DNA from 4 places in the Paraburkholderia nemoris genome. Region 4 is predicted to be linked to each of the others. Evidence: predicted binding sites of a transcription regulator. Region 4 holds the regulator's gene; each other region holds the start of a gene.

Region 1 (3,207 bases), on a different contig from region 4:
TGCCGTTGTTGCATTTTCGGCAGATAAAACCTCGTACTTTGAGTCTTCCACCAACCGCATTGGGAACGACGTGTTCCTTCGAGTCATTCAGAGGCGTAATCTCTTCGTCGCAAATAGCACAATGGCCCATAGCATCGGAATGTCGGCTTAGATAACCCATTGTGCCTGACGACGGCTAGGCCAGTCCGAAGTCGCTCGTTCCGGAATTGCCGGTCCTAAAGACTGTCGCAGCACCGTCGTTCGATGTGTTGCTTCAGGCGTGGGGTATTGCTCGTACACCGCCGCTATTGGAAGCCCGCACATCGTGCAAATTGGAACTGAGCGATTAATACATGGGAAAGCTTCAACTGCCGTCGGCAAACGACATCGATCTTCCGGATCCTGGCTAGTGCTCGCCCGCTCTGATCGTCAGTGTTTGCGCCCGGCAACAGCATCGCTGACAACTTTCCCGCTCGTCTTACGTGTTTTATCCGGAATGCGTAGCGCCTCGTCACCGGCGAACCACGACAGATGCGTGCGCATGTGTGCCGCGTACGCCCTCCATCCCGCATCGTTGCCGGCAAAAAGCTCCCGGCGCATCGCAGCAGCGAGCTCAGCGCGGCACGGCTGCGTCCTGTCAAGCTCCGAATGCCACGATGCGAAGGCTTGATTCACACCGCGAATGAAGTCTCCAAACGACATCTCCGGATCGACAAAGTCCATCAGGGCACGGGCGAACTCCCTGCTCCGTTGCAGTTCCGCCATGCGGACACCCAGCTGCCCGTCGCGCGGGAATTGTTGGGCGATCTCGCGGATCGTGTCCAGGCCGTGCCCGCTGAGAAATAGCCGATCCTGATTGCTCATTCGTGGATCGACAGAAATGAATCGAGCTGTCGAATCCAGAAAGATGGCTTCGAGTCTGCGGAAAACGATAGTCATGCAAACAAAATCCTCGCGAGTACTTGAGGCAGTTAACGGCCCGGCCTCGCGAAAATTGACGGTCCAAATGTCTTCGAGCGGAAAGCTCCCCGTAACAGTCACGCGTCCGCTGTCTGCTCCCCCTGACGTGCGCCTGGGAAGCACCGCGCCGGCCGCCTGGTCTTCCAAATCCGGCGGCTCATTCCTGAAATTATCGAATGCAACTAACCGTCTGATTCTCCCAACACCACTGTGCCCGCCCGTCCCGGGCGGAAAACCGGTGCCTGCAGCGGCGGGGGCTGGCATCTCTGTATCTGGCGGCCGTAGTGGCCGAGCCGGTTGTGAAAGGTGGTCTTGCGTCCGTCTGGAACGGCTCGCCAGGAACCGCCCGGTCGTAGTCTCCAGACCTCCTTTTACATTTCCCCGGGATAAGCGCTACACTAGATACTGTATATCCATACAGTGCCATTGCCCCATGAGCGCCCTGCCGCGTCACCCCGAAGATATCCACCCTGGCCTCTGGCGAGCTTCGCAACTGGCCGCTGGCTTCGATCGGGTGGTGTCGTGCGGCCACGCCGCGCTGGCCGCCGAGCTGCCGGGCGGCGGCTGGCCTGCGGGCGCGCTCACCGAACTGCTCACACCGCAGCCTGGCTGCGGTGAACTGCGTCTGCTGCAGCCCGCACTGGCGACCGTCGGATCCCGCCCCTTGCTCCTGCTGCAGCCGCCGCATCGGCTACAACCCGCCGGACTGGCGTGGCTGGGCGTTCCCGCAGGACGGGCCTGCGTGCTACGCGCACCACGCACGGCTGATGCGCTGTGGGCCGCCGAGCAGATCCTGCGTGCCGGCACCTGCGGCGCCCTGCTCTTCTGGCAGGCCGAAGTGCGGCAGGAGGCGCTCCGGCGCCTGCATCTGGCCGCGCAGGCCTCGGACACGCTGCTGTTCCTGTTTCGCCCACTCGCGGCCGCCCACGTAACGTCGCCAGCACCGCTGCGGCTTGCGCTGCGAGCGGCCAGGGGCGGTATTGAAGTGACCTTCGTCAAGCGCCGCGGACCGCAGCGCGACGAACCCGTTTTCGTTCCTCTCACGCCTTCACCTGCCCTGTTGAGCCGATATGCAACTCTGGATCGGCGTACATCTGCCGCACCTCGCCCTCGAGTCGTTTCTCCCGCGCTGGTCGACGCCACGCCATGAGGCCGGGTTTGTCGTGCTGGAGAAGGACCGCGTTGTCGCGCTCGACCGCGCGGCGCATTCCACCGGGATCGTGGCCGGCATGCGTCGCGGTGGCGTGCTGACGCTCGCACCCGACGCGGTCATCCGGGAGCGTGACCTCACCCGTGAAGCGGAGCTGGTTCGCGGCGTGGCGTTCGCCCTGCTGCATTTCACCCCCCACGTGGTGCTGGCCGAAGAAGCCGTCGTACTTGCCGACGTCTCGGCGAGCCTGCGGCTCTTTGGCGGTATTCGCCCGCTGCGTCGACTCGCGCGCGAAACGGTGATCGCGTTCGGCGTAACGGCAACGCTTGCTGTTGCGCCAACAGGACAGGCCGCGTGGCTTTTCGCCCGGTCCTCGGGTGGTATTGCCCTCACGTTGCAATCCGTCGACCGCGCACTGCGTCGCGTGCCGTTACCTGCCCTGCCGCCTGCGCGCCCCTACGCCGAATGGTTCGACGGGCTGGGATGCGAAACGGTGGACGACGTCCGGCGCCTGCCCCGCGCAGGCCTCAAGAAACGCTGCGGCACGGCGCTGCTGGATGCGCTCGATCGCGCGACGGGCGCGGCACCGGAAGTGTATGAATGGCTCGAGGTGCCTCCCGCCTTCAGTGCGCGGCTCGAGCTGCCCGACCGGATCGAGCACGCAGAGGCCGTGCTGTTCGCAGCGCGGCGCCTGATCCTTCAGATGACCGGCTGGCTGTCGGCACGACAGCTGGCGATCGCGCGGTTTGTGCTTGAGCTCGAGCATGAGCGCGGCCGCGCGGCGGTGCCGCCGACGGCAATCGAAGTTGCCCTCGCGGAACCGACGTCGCGCGAGGACCACCTCGTGCGTCTTCTGAAAGAACGGCTGGGCCGCGTCGAACTGGCCGCGCCGGTCATCGCCGTTCGTCTCGACGCGAAGGACGTCCGCGAAGCGGACACGCCGAGCGAATCGCTGTTCCCGGAGCCCGGCGGCTCGCCGCAGGATCACGCGCGCCTGATGGAGCTGCTCGTCGCCCGGCTCGGCGCGCAGAACGTGCTCAAGGCGGCTCCGGTTGCCGACCACCGCCCGGAAGTCGCCGCACGCTGGCTTCCCATCGGCGAGACCGCCAGGCCCATGT
Region 2 (3,207 bases), on a different contig from region 4:
GTTTCGCGGCGCGCCTCACGCAACGATTTGTCGAAGCCGACGATCTCCGCCATGCCGCCGACACGAATCCGGTCGTCGAAGCGCGTGATCGCGATCTTGTAGGTTTCGTCGAGCACGGTCGAAATCGGCGCGGATGCTTCGTTGACGATCGGCGCAGTGATCGAATAACCCTTGAGCGGATAGACCGGAATCTTCACGAGACCGGACAGGAATTTCGTCGAATACGAACCGAGCGCGACGACAAACGAGTCAGCGCGCACCAGTTCATCGCCGCACTGGACGCCGGCGATGCGGTCGCCCGCCATGGTGAGGGAGTCAATCGGCGTGTTGTAGCGGAATTTGACGCCCAGTTGCTCGGCCATCGCGGCAAGGCGCGTGGTGAACATCTGGCAGTCGCCGGTTTCGTCGCCCGGCAGGCGCAGGCCGCCCGTCAGCTTGTGCGAAACCGCGGCGAGCGCCGGTTCGGCTTGCGCGAGTTCGGCCGCCGACAGAAGTTCATAAGGCACGTTGGCTTCCTGCAGCACGGCGATGTCTTTCGCGGCGCCGTCGAACTGCTGTTGCGTGCGGAACACCTGCAGCGTGCCGCCGGTGCGGCCTTCGTACTGGATGCCCGTTTCGGCGCGCAGCGCTTGCAAACAATCGCGGCTGTATTCGGCGAGGCGGACCATGCGGCCCTTGTTCACCGCATAACGCGCCGACGTGCAGTTCTGCAGCATCTGCCACATCCACTGCAACTGGAATTGCGTGCCGTCGAGACGGATCGCGAGCGGCGCGTGTTTCTGGAACATCCACTTGACGGCCTTCAGCGGCACGCCAGGCGCAGCCCACGGCGACGCGTAGCCTGGCGAGATCTGGCCGGCATTGGCAAAGCTGGTTTCGAGCGCCGGGCCGGCCTCGCGGTCGATGACGGTCACTTCATGACCGGCGCGCGCGAGGTAGTAAGCACTCGTCACACCGACAACGCCACTGCCCAAAACGACGACTCGCATAGCTGCTCCAGGATGTTCAATAAGAGGTCTGAGGACGGTGCGCTCGTCGATTCGTTTGAATTCGTTCGATTAACGAGGTGTAACGCTGTTCGCCCAGTGATAACCGCTATACTATTAACAGTCAGGTAGGTTTTGTTATTGTATTTTCAAGATTTTCAGCAAAAACACCATGCGTACACAGCGCCAACCGATCCGGGCTCTCGACAAACTCGATCACAAGATTCTGCGGCTCCTGCAGCAGGACGGCCGGATGGCGATGAAAGACCTCGCCGAGCAGGTCGGGCTGTCCGTCACGCCGTGCATCGAACGCGTCAAACGGATGGAGCGCGACGGCGTGATCACCGGCTACCACGCGCGCGTGAACCCGGCTGAGCTGGGCGCGGCGCTGCTGGTATTTGTCGAGATCACGCTCGATCACAAGAGCGGCAACATGTTCGACCAGTTCCGCCGCGAGGTGCAGAAGATCCCCGAGGTGCTGGAGTGCCACCTCGTCTCGGGCGACTTCGACTATCTGATCAAGGCGCGCATCGGCGAAATGGCCGACTACCGGAAGCTGCTGGGGGACATCCTGCTGCAACTACCCGGCGCGGTGCAGTCGAAGAGCTACGTGGTGATGGAAGAGATCAAGGAAACGCTGACGATTGCGGTCGGCGATTAGCTCGCACGGGAGCTGTGTAGCTGGGCTCGACAAACGGCGTAAACACTGTATATTTATACAGGTATTTTGCGCCGTTTTGCTCGCCGTTTTGCTTTTTGCGTGCTCCAGCCGTGACCGACTCCGACACTCACTCCGCCAACGAATTTCTGATTGCTCCGCCCGCGCCTCGCAAGGGGCGCGGCGCGGTGACGAATCTGCAAGGCCGTTACGAAGTCGACCAGCGTGAAGTGGTGGACGACGGCTGGCTTGCGTCGCCGGAGGAAGACAGCGAGCCCAAGGTCTTGCGCACGCAGGTTTTCGAAGAGCGGGCCAAGACCATTCTTACGCGCAACGCGTCGCCGGATATTCCGTTCAGCGTGTCGCTGAACCCGTATCGGGGCTGCGAACATGGTTGCATCTACTGCTTCGCGCGGCCCACGCATAGTTATCTGGGACTGTCGCCGGGGCTCGACTTCGAAAGCCGTATCTACGCGAAGGTCAACGCGCCGGAGTTGCTCGAGCGAGAGTTGTCGAAGAAGTCTTATGTGCCGGAGCCGATCGCGCTTGGCGTCAACACCGACGCCTGGCAACCCGTCGAACGCGATTTGCGCCTTACGCGGCGCGTGGTCGAGGTGCTCAGCGAGCGCGGCCATCCGTTCGCGGCTATCACCAAATCGTCGCTGATCGAGCGGGATATCGATCTGCTCGCGCCTATGGCGGCGCGGGGGCAGTTCATGGCGGCGATCACCATCACCACGCTGGACACCGATATCGCGCGCACGCTCGAGCCGCGTGCCGCCACGCCGTCGCGTCGATTGCGCACGATCCGTACGTTGAGCGAAGCGGGTATTCCGGTTGGCGTCAGCATCGCGCCGGTGATTCCGTTCGTCACCGAGCCAGATATGGAGCGCGTGCTGGAAGCGTGTGCAGAGGCAGGCGCAAGCAATGCGAGCTACATCGTGCTGCGTTTGCCGTGGGAAGTTGCGCCGCTATTCAAGGATTGGCTCGCGGCGCATTTTCCCGATCGAGCTGACCGGGTGATGAGCCGCGTGCGCGATATGCGAGGCGGGAAGGACTATGACTCGAACTTCGCCACTCGAATGAAGGGAGAAGGCTTGTGGGCGGACCTGCTGAAGCAGCGCTTCCACAATGCTGCGCGCCGCCTCGGGCTAAACCGGCGTGATCGCGGCATTCTCGATATGTCGCATTTTCGCCGGGTTGAGCCGGTGCGCACTGAACCGTCGCCGCGCGACAATCCCCAATTGAGGCTTTTTTAGCGCGGCGCGCAGCGGGTCATTGCGACAGCGCTTTGGCGGCCTGAACCTGGCCTTCGAAGTAAGTCTGGAACGAGATCGCGAGGCCCGTCATCAGCAGGAACGCGCCGATCAGCAGTGAAAAGATCACGATAAAAATGACGGTCCAGCCAGAGCGGCTTTTGCGTTGGGCTTGCGCGTTGAACTGCGCGTCCCATTTTTCATCCGGACGCAGGCCGTAGACGATCGCGGCCAGAAAGGCGGAGAGCAGCGAAACGGCGCCGAAAAACGCGAGCACCCAGCCGAGCATCGAGGCCCGTTCGCTCGC
Region 3 (3,207 bases), on a different contig from region 4:
CACCTAGCAATAGATTCCTCTCGGCCATTTTTATGCCCCCGCTTTAAATTCTTTGATAACGCGCCCGACTGTTGGATGGGTGATGTCCAATTCTTCCGCTATTTTTCGTTGCGATAACCCCCGCAGCGACAACTGAATGATGCGCAGATTGCGCAGCGTTGGGGCCACCCGATCGTCTCCCGGCGCGGTATCGAGTGCGATCTCAACAATTGCTTGATCAAGGTGCTTATCGTCGAGCACAGAGGCTTTTTTTGCCACGGCCAAGTGACGTTGAACGGACGCAAAGGATTGCCCGACGAACATATTAGAAATCTCGACAGCGAGATTGCTCGACACTCCCTCTTTAGTAAGCATTTTGGCTATTACGCTCGCGGGCGGCACGTCAAAATCAATGCTTGAATCGAACCGTCGCCACACAGCCGGATCAAGCATGTCCGGGTGATTCGTTGCGGCGACCAACAGTGACGTCGACGGCCACTCATCTATCGCTTGCAACAACACAGTAACCAACCGCTTCAGTTCCCCGACGTCCCGATCGTCGTCCCGCTTTTTTGCAACCGCATCGAACTCGTCGAGCAGCAGGATGCACGGGAAGCTCTTTGCATAGTCAACAACAGCCTTGATGTTGCTTCCCGTTTTACCGAGCAAGCTACTCATGACCGTCGCAAGGTCGAGTGTCAGTAAAGGAAGGTGCAATTCCCGGGCGAGCCAGCAAGCCGCGAGCGTTTTGCCTACACCGGGCGGTCCTTTGAACAGCAGCGCGCGGACTGGCTCCAACCCAGCCTCCAAGAGACGGCTCGCTGCCGAGCGCTCGCGTACGACTTGTGAGAGCACGCGAGATATATGCTCAGGCCATTCCGGTTCGACATCAAGAATCACATTGCTAGATTCGCGCAGTAGCGCGCGTCGACTGTCCAGATCAACCGGTGCAGGGGACACCGATGCATCTCGAGTCATCGATTGTGATGTGAGCAACGACGCAATCTTCGCGGCTGCCGCCTCGTCTGTCTTCTTCAGTTTGCTTGCAAGACGCCGGCTCAGGAGAGCTACGCTCGAGGCATTTCCTTTGACGCCGTACTGTACAAGTCCGCATAGGTCGTCAAGTGTTATTTGTACCATCAGAAGTGCCGTCCTATAAGGGTTTCTGCAGCAATGGTAAACAAAATTTATAAAATGTTCCATCGATCTTTCCGCACCTGCCGCGCGACATCGCCTTTGTACGACAAGCATCCACCTCGGGGTGCCGTCAAGATTGGGGGCGTCTCAAGATTCGGAATTTCGCGCACGCTAACGGAGGGCCGTCGCGGCGACCGTGCAAAAACCAGTTCCCGGCCCGCCCGAGACGGCTGTCCGGCAACCGCCCGTGGCCGCCTGATCGCCCCCTTTTACATTTTTCCGGGATAAGCGCTACACTGAACACTGTATATCCATACAGTGTTCCTGCCCCCATGAGCGCCCTGCCACGTCACCCTGAAGAAATCCACCCTGCGCTATGGCGAGCCTCGCAACTGGCCGCCGGCTTCGACCGGGTAGTGCCGTGCGGCCACGCCGCGCTGGCCGCCGCACTGCCGGGCGGCGGCTGGCCCGCGGGCGCGCTCACCGAACTGCTCACACCGCAGCCGGGCTGCGGTGAACTGCGTCTGCTGCAGCCCGCACTGGCCACCGTCGGATCCCGCCCCTTGCTCCTGCTGCAGCCGCCGCATCGGCTACAACCCGCCGGACTGGCGTGGCTGGGCGTTCCCGCAGGACAGGCCTGCGTGCTGCGCGCACCACGCACGGCTGATGCGCTGTGGGCCGCCGAGCAGATCCTGCGTGCCGGCACCTGCGGCGCCCTGCTCTTCTGGCAGGCCGAAGTGCGGCAGGAGGCGCTCCGGCGCCTGCATCTGGCCGCGCAGGCCTCGGACACGCTGCTGTTCCTGTTTCGCCCACTCGCGGCCGCCCAGGCGACGTCGCCAGCGCCGCTGCGGCTTGCGCTGCGAGCCGCCAGGGGTGGTATTGAAGTGATGTTCGTCAAGCGCCGCGGACCGCAGCGCGACGAACCCGTTTTCGTTCCCCTTACGCCTTCACCGGCCCTGTTGAGCCGATATGCAACTCTGGATCGGCGTACATCTGCCGCACCTCGCCCTCGAGTCGTTTCTCCCGCGCTGGTCGACGCCACGCCATGAGGCCGGGTTTGTCGTGCTGGAGAAGGACCGCGTTGTCGCGCTCGACCACGCGGCGCATTCCGCCGGGATCGTGGCCGGCATGCGCCGCGGTGGCGTGCTGACGCTCGCGCCCGACGCGGTCATCCGGGAGCGTGATCTCACCCGTGAAGCAGAGCTGGTTCGTGGCGTGGCGTTCGCCCTGCTGCATTTCACCCCCCACGTGGTGCTGGCTGAAGAAGCCGTCGTACTTGCCGACGTCTCGGCGAGCCTGCGGCTCTTTGGCGGTATTCGCCCGCTGCGCCGACTCGCGCGCGAAACGGTGATCGCGTTCGGCGTAACGGCAACGCTTGCTGTTGCGCCAACAGGGCAGGCCGGGTGGCTCTTCGCCCGGTCCTCGGGTGGCATTGCCCTCACGTTGCGATCCGTCGACCGCGCACTGCGTCGCGTGCCGTTACCTGCCCTGCCGCCGGCGCGCCCCTACGCCGAATGGTTCGACGGCCTGGGATGCGAAACGGTGGATGACGTCCGGCGCCTGCCTCGCGCAGGCCTCAAGAAACGCTGCGGCACGGCGCTGCTGGATGCGCTCGATCGCGCCACGGGCGCGGCACCGGAGGTGTATGAATGGCTCGAGACGCCTCCCGCCTTCAGTGCGCGGCTCGAGCTTTCCGACCGGATCGAGCACGCAGAGGCCGTGCTGTTCGCGGCGCGGCGCCTGATCCTGCAGATGACCGGCTGGCTGTCGGCCCGACAGCTTGCAATCGCGCGGTTTGTGCTTGAGCTCGAGCACGAGCGCGGCCGCGCGGCGGTGCCGCCGACAGCAATCGAAGTTGCCCTTGCGGAACCGACGTCGCGCGAGGACCACCTCGTGCGTCTTCTGAAAGAACGGCTGGGCCGCGTCGAACTGGCCGCGCCGGTCATCGCCGTTCGTCTCGACGCGAAGGACGTGCGCGAAGCGGACGCACCCAGCGAATCGCTGTTTCCTGAGCCTGGCGGGTCGCCACAGGATCATGCGCGCCTGATGGAACTGCTCGTCGCCCGGCTCGGCGCCCAGAATGTCACCCGG
Region 4 (3,207 bases):
GCGTGCTCTTCCGCGCAGGAGCAGCAGCAAGCGGCGGCGGCCTGACGCACGGCGGGGCGAAGCGCGTGGACTGGATTGAATGAGTTGAATGAGCCATGTGGCCGAAGCGATCGCCGCGTTCGCTTCGGCCAAACTGTGATTCGCTCATACGCTCAAGTCGATAGCGAGCGCCGGGCGATCACTCGTTCAGATTAACCGCCGCCAGCTTCCATGTGAACAAGCCTTCGCGCCGCAAGATCGCCGAGTAACGCGCGTCACCAGCACCATGCTGATAGCTGACGACGAACTCATTAAGGCCGCGGTAGCCCGCCGTGGTTTGCGGCGGTTGTGGCGGCGTGGCGCTGTTTCCGTTGTTGCCCGCAACAGCGGGCGCCGGTTCGGGTGCCGCCGCGGTGGCGGCCGGCGGATTTCCGGCGCCAGCCGGAACAGGAGGGCGCTCGCCCGGGTTGCCGCGCGGCGGCATGCCGTTCAGCAATGCCGCGACACCGTCGGGTGTTGCATAAGCGTCGACCAGCGGACCGATCAAGGCCACGCCGATCATCGCGCCAATCGCCGCGAGCGGATTGCCGTTGCCTTGCCCGTCGAGCCGGCGCGTCAGCAGGCCGGTGACCTGCTGCTTCAGGCTCTCGCGCAACGCGGGAAAGTCGACGTATTCATTGACGGTTTGCGCATCACGCGCATCCGCCGCGCGTTTGAGGGTATTCAGCGCCATATAAGGCGACGCGTAACAGAACCCCAACGCGGCAATCACCACAATCACAATCAAGGTGACGATCAGTGGCCGGGCGGCGCTGCGTTTCGTGCGTGTTGAAACTGCCATCGAGTGGGACTCTCCATCAGGTGTGATCTAACGTGGACCGCGGCCACGCAAAAACGATCCCAGGCGATGCGATATCCGAAACGGCGTTAGCGGGTGAACAACATACGCCGGGTGTCGCGCGTCGTGCAGCCGCAATGGAATGCGGTGCACGCGCAATGCAGCTTATGACTCGAACACCGCGCCGTGCACGTTGGCTTCATCGGCGATGCAACGATCGATCATGCGGCACACCGCGTCTACCGTGCCGACCATGATCAGCCGCGACGGTCCGTGATACACGCGTACCGGCGCACGGCGTGCGGGTTCAGCCGTATTCAGCCCCGAATTCAACGACACGCGAGCAAAAGCCGGCAACGAGGACGGCAAGCCCGATACGCCGGCGGCCGCGTCGAACAGCGATAGCGATGGAGTACTGGCGGAGGACGCCTCGATCAGCGAACACGGCACCAGCTTGCGCAGATGACGCAAACGACCGAACTGGCGAAAAGGCAGCAGGCGGGCAAGGCGTTCCATGAGTCTCTCCAGGCGATTCAACGTTGGGGCAGCTTTGGGTTTGGCGTACGAGTGGGCAGTTAGAACTCGCCCGGGCGGATCAGCCCGACGGCGATGCCCTCGAGCGCAAATTCCGCGCTGCCGGTTTCAACGAAGATGTTGTCGTAATCAGGGTTCTCGGCGATCAGCTCGATACCGTTCGGGCGGCGCTTCAAGCGCTTGACCGTCACGTCGTCGCCAAGCCGCGCGATGATGATCTGGCCGTCTTTGGCTTCGCTTTTCTTCTGCACGGCGAGCAGGTCGCCGTCGAAGATGCCCGCGTCGCGCATGGACAGCCCACGTACCTTCAGCAGGTAGTCCGGCTTGCTCGAGAACAGTGCCGGATCGCACGCGTAGTGCTGCGAGATATGTTCCTGCGCGAGGATCGGGCTACCCGCGGCAACGCGGCCGATCAGCGGCAACGACAGTTGCATGATGCTGGCGTGCGGCAGCGTGAACTGGTACGGAGAATCTTCCGATCCGCCCAGCAGGCGAATACCACGCGATGCGCCGGCCGCCAGTTCGATCACGCCCTTGCGGGCGAGGGCGCGCAGATGCTCTTCTGCCGAGTTGGCCGAGCTGAAACCCAGCTCGGCGGCGATCTCCGCGCGGGTGGGCGGAAAGCCGGTGCGTTCGATGGCCCGGCGGATCAGATCGAAAACCTGCTGCTGTCGTGCGGTGAGTTTGGTCATGGCGCCACTGTATGTATGAACAGGTGCCTGTATTTTTATACAGTATTCCGCGCAATTCAAGCTTTACTTTAAGTTCGTGTCCTGGGGTGGCGTTCCAGCGTCGTAAATGGACGCTTTAACACCCGTTTGCGTGCCGCAACGCCTTATCCGGCCGTCATTACCACTTTTGCGTATTAAAGAATGAAGAAACATTATTTTTAATGATGAAAGCTCTTCGATAGACTGCCCTTCGAGTTGGCGCTCATGTGCACGTGACCGCGACGCAAAACAACACCACACGCTGTTTCAGCGGACAACAACGCGGAGAAAGTTGGAATGAACCATCAGGGCACGGGGCTGGCAGGCAAGACCAGAAAACTTATCGCGGCGCTCGCATTCGGCGCAGTCGGTACGATCGCCGCGGTCGGCGTCACGGTTCAGGCACAGGCAGCCGACACGACGCTGCTGAACGTGTCGTACGACCCGACACGCGAGCTGTACCAGGACGTCAACCAGGCATTCGGCAAGGAATGGAAGGCGAAAACGGGCGAGACGATCACCTTCAAGCAGTCGCACGGCGGCTCGGGTGCGCAAGCACGCTCGGTGCTGGACGGTTTGCAGGCGGACGTCGTGACCTTGGCGCTTGCCTATGATATCGACGCGCTGGCCAACAAGGGTTTGCTCGACAAGGGCTGGCAAAAACGTTTGCCGGACAACGCGTCGCCGTACACGTCGACGATCGTGTTTCTGGTACGCAAGGGTAATCCGAAGCACATCAAGGATTGGGACGATCTGATCAAGCCGGGTGTGTCGATCGTGACGCCGAATCCGAAGACGTCGGGTGGCGCGCGCTGGAACTACCTGGCCGCATGGGCCTATGCTGAACATCAGCCGGGCGGCAATGACCAGAAGGCCAAGGAGTTCGTCGGCAAGCTCTATAAGAATGCCGGCGTGCTGGATTCGGGCGCGCGTGGCGCGACCACCAGCTTCGTGCAACGCGGTATCGGCGACGTGCTGATCGCGTGGGAAAACGAGGCGTTCCTCTCCCTGAAGGAATTCGGTCCGGAGAAGTTTGAAATCGTCGTGCCGTCGGTGAGCATTCTGGCCGAGCCGCCGGTTGCGGTGGTGGACAAGGTGGTCGACAAGCACGGCACGCGCAAGGTAGCGGAAGCGTATCTGAACTTC

The links. The regulator LexA, encoded in region 4, represses DNA repair genes until DNA is damaged. The targets are predictions, from matches to a motif close to ACTGTATNNNNATACAGT.
Region 1: the regulator LexA is predicted to act here: its motif matches at 1,344-1,361, upstream of imuA (translesion DNA synthesis-associated protein ImuA).
Region 2: the regulator LexA is predicted to act here: its motif matches at 1,692-1,709, upstream of KHO33_RS09520 (PA0069 family radical SAM protein).
Region 3: the regulator LexA is predicted to act here: its motif matches at 1,419-1,436, upstream of imuA (translesion DNA synthesis-associated protein ImuA).

The regions. Positions count from the first base shown of each region.
Region 1 covers NZ_CAJNBO010000022.1:63,567-66,773, reverse strand. The annotation lists gene KHO33_RS29320 (HNH endonuclease) at 1-160, opposite strand, end outside; gene KHO33_RS29315 (hypothetical protein) at 409-918, opposite strand; gene imuA (translesion DNA synthesis-associated protein ImuA) at 1,373-2,089, shown strand; gene KHO33_RS29305 (Y-family DNA polymerase) at 2,010-3,207, shown strand, end outside.
Region 2 covers NZ_CAJNBO010000005.1:152,584-155,790, reverse strand. The annotation lists gene KHO33_RS09530 (D-amino acid dehydrogenase) at 1-989, opposite strand, end outside; gene KHO33_RS09525 (Lrp/AsnC ligand binding domain-containing protein) at 1,159-1,647, shown strand; gene KHO33_RS09520 (PA0069 family radical SAM protein) at 1,758-2,903, shown strand; gene KHO33_RS09515 (NINE protein) at 2,920-3,207, opposite strand, start outside.
Region 3 covers NZ_CAJNBO010000040.1:538-3,744, forward strand. The annotation lists gene KHO33_RS37125 (AAA family ATPase) at 31-1,182, opposite strand; gene imuA (translesion DNA synthesis-associated protein ImuA) at 1,449-2,165, shown strand; gene KHO33_RS37135 (Y-family DNA polymerase) at 2,086-3,207, shown strand, end outside.
Region 4 covers NZ_CAJNBO010000003.1:392,960-396,166, reverse strand. The annotation lists gene KHO33_RS06635 (universal stress protein) at 1-45, shown strand, start outside; gene KHO33_RS06630 (DUF2939 domain-containing protein) at 179-820, opposite strand; gene KHO33_RS06625 (hypothetical protein) at 983-1,333, opposite strand; gene lexA (transcriptional repressor LexA) at 1,393-2,043, opposite strand; gene KHO33_RS06615 (sulfate ABC transporter substrate-binding protein) at 2,359-3,207, shown strand, end outside.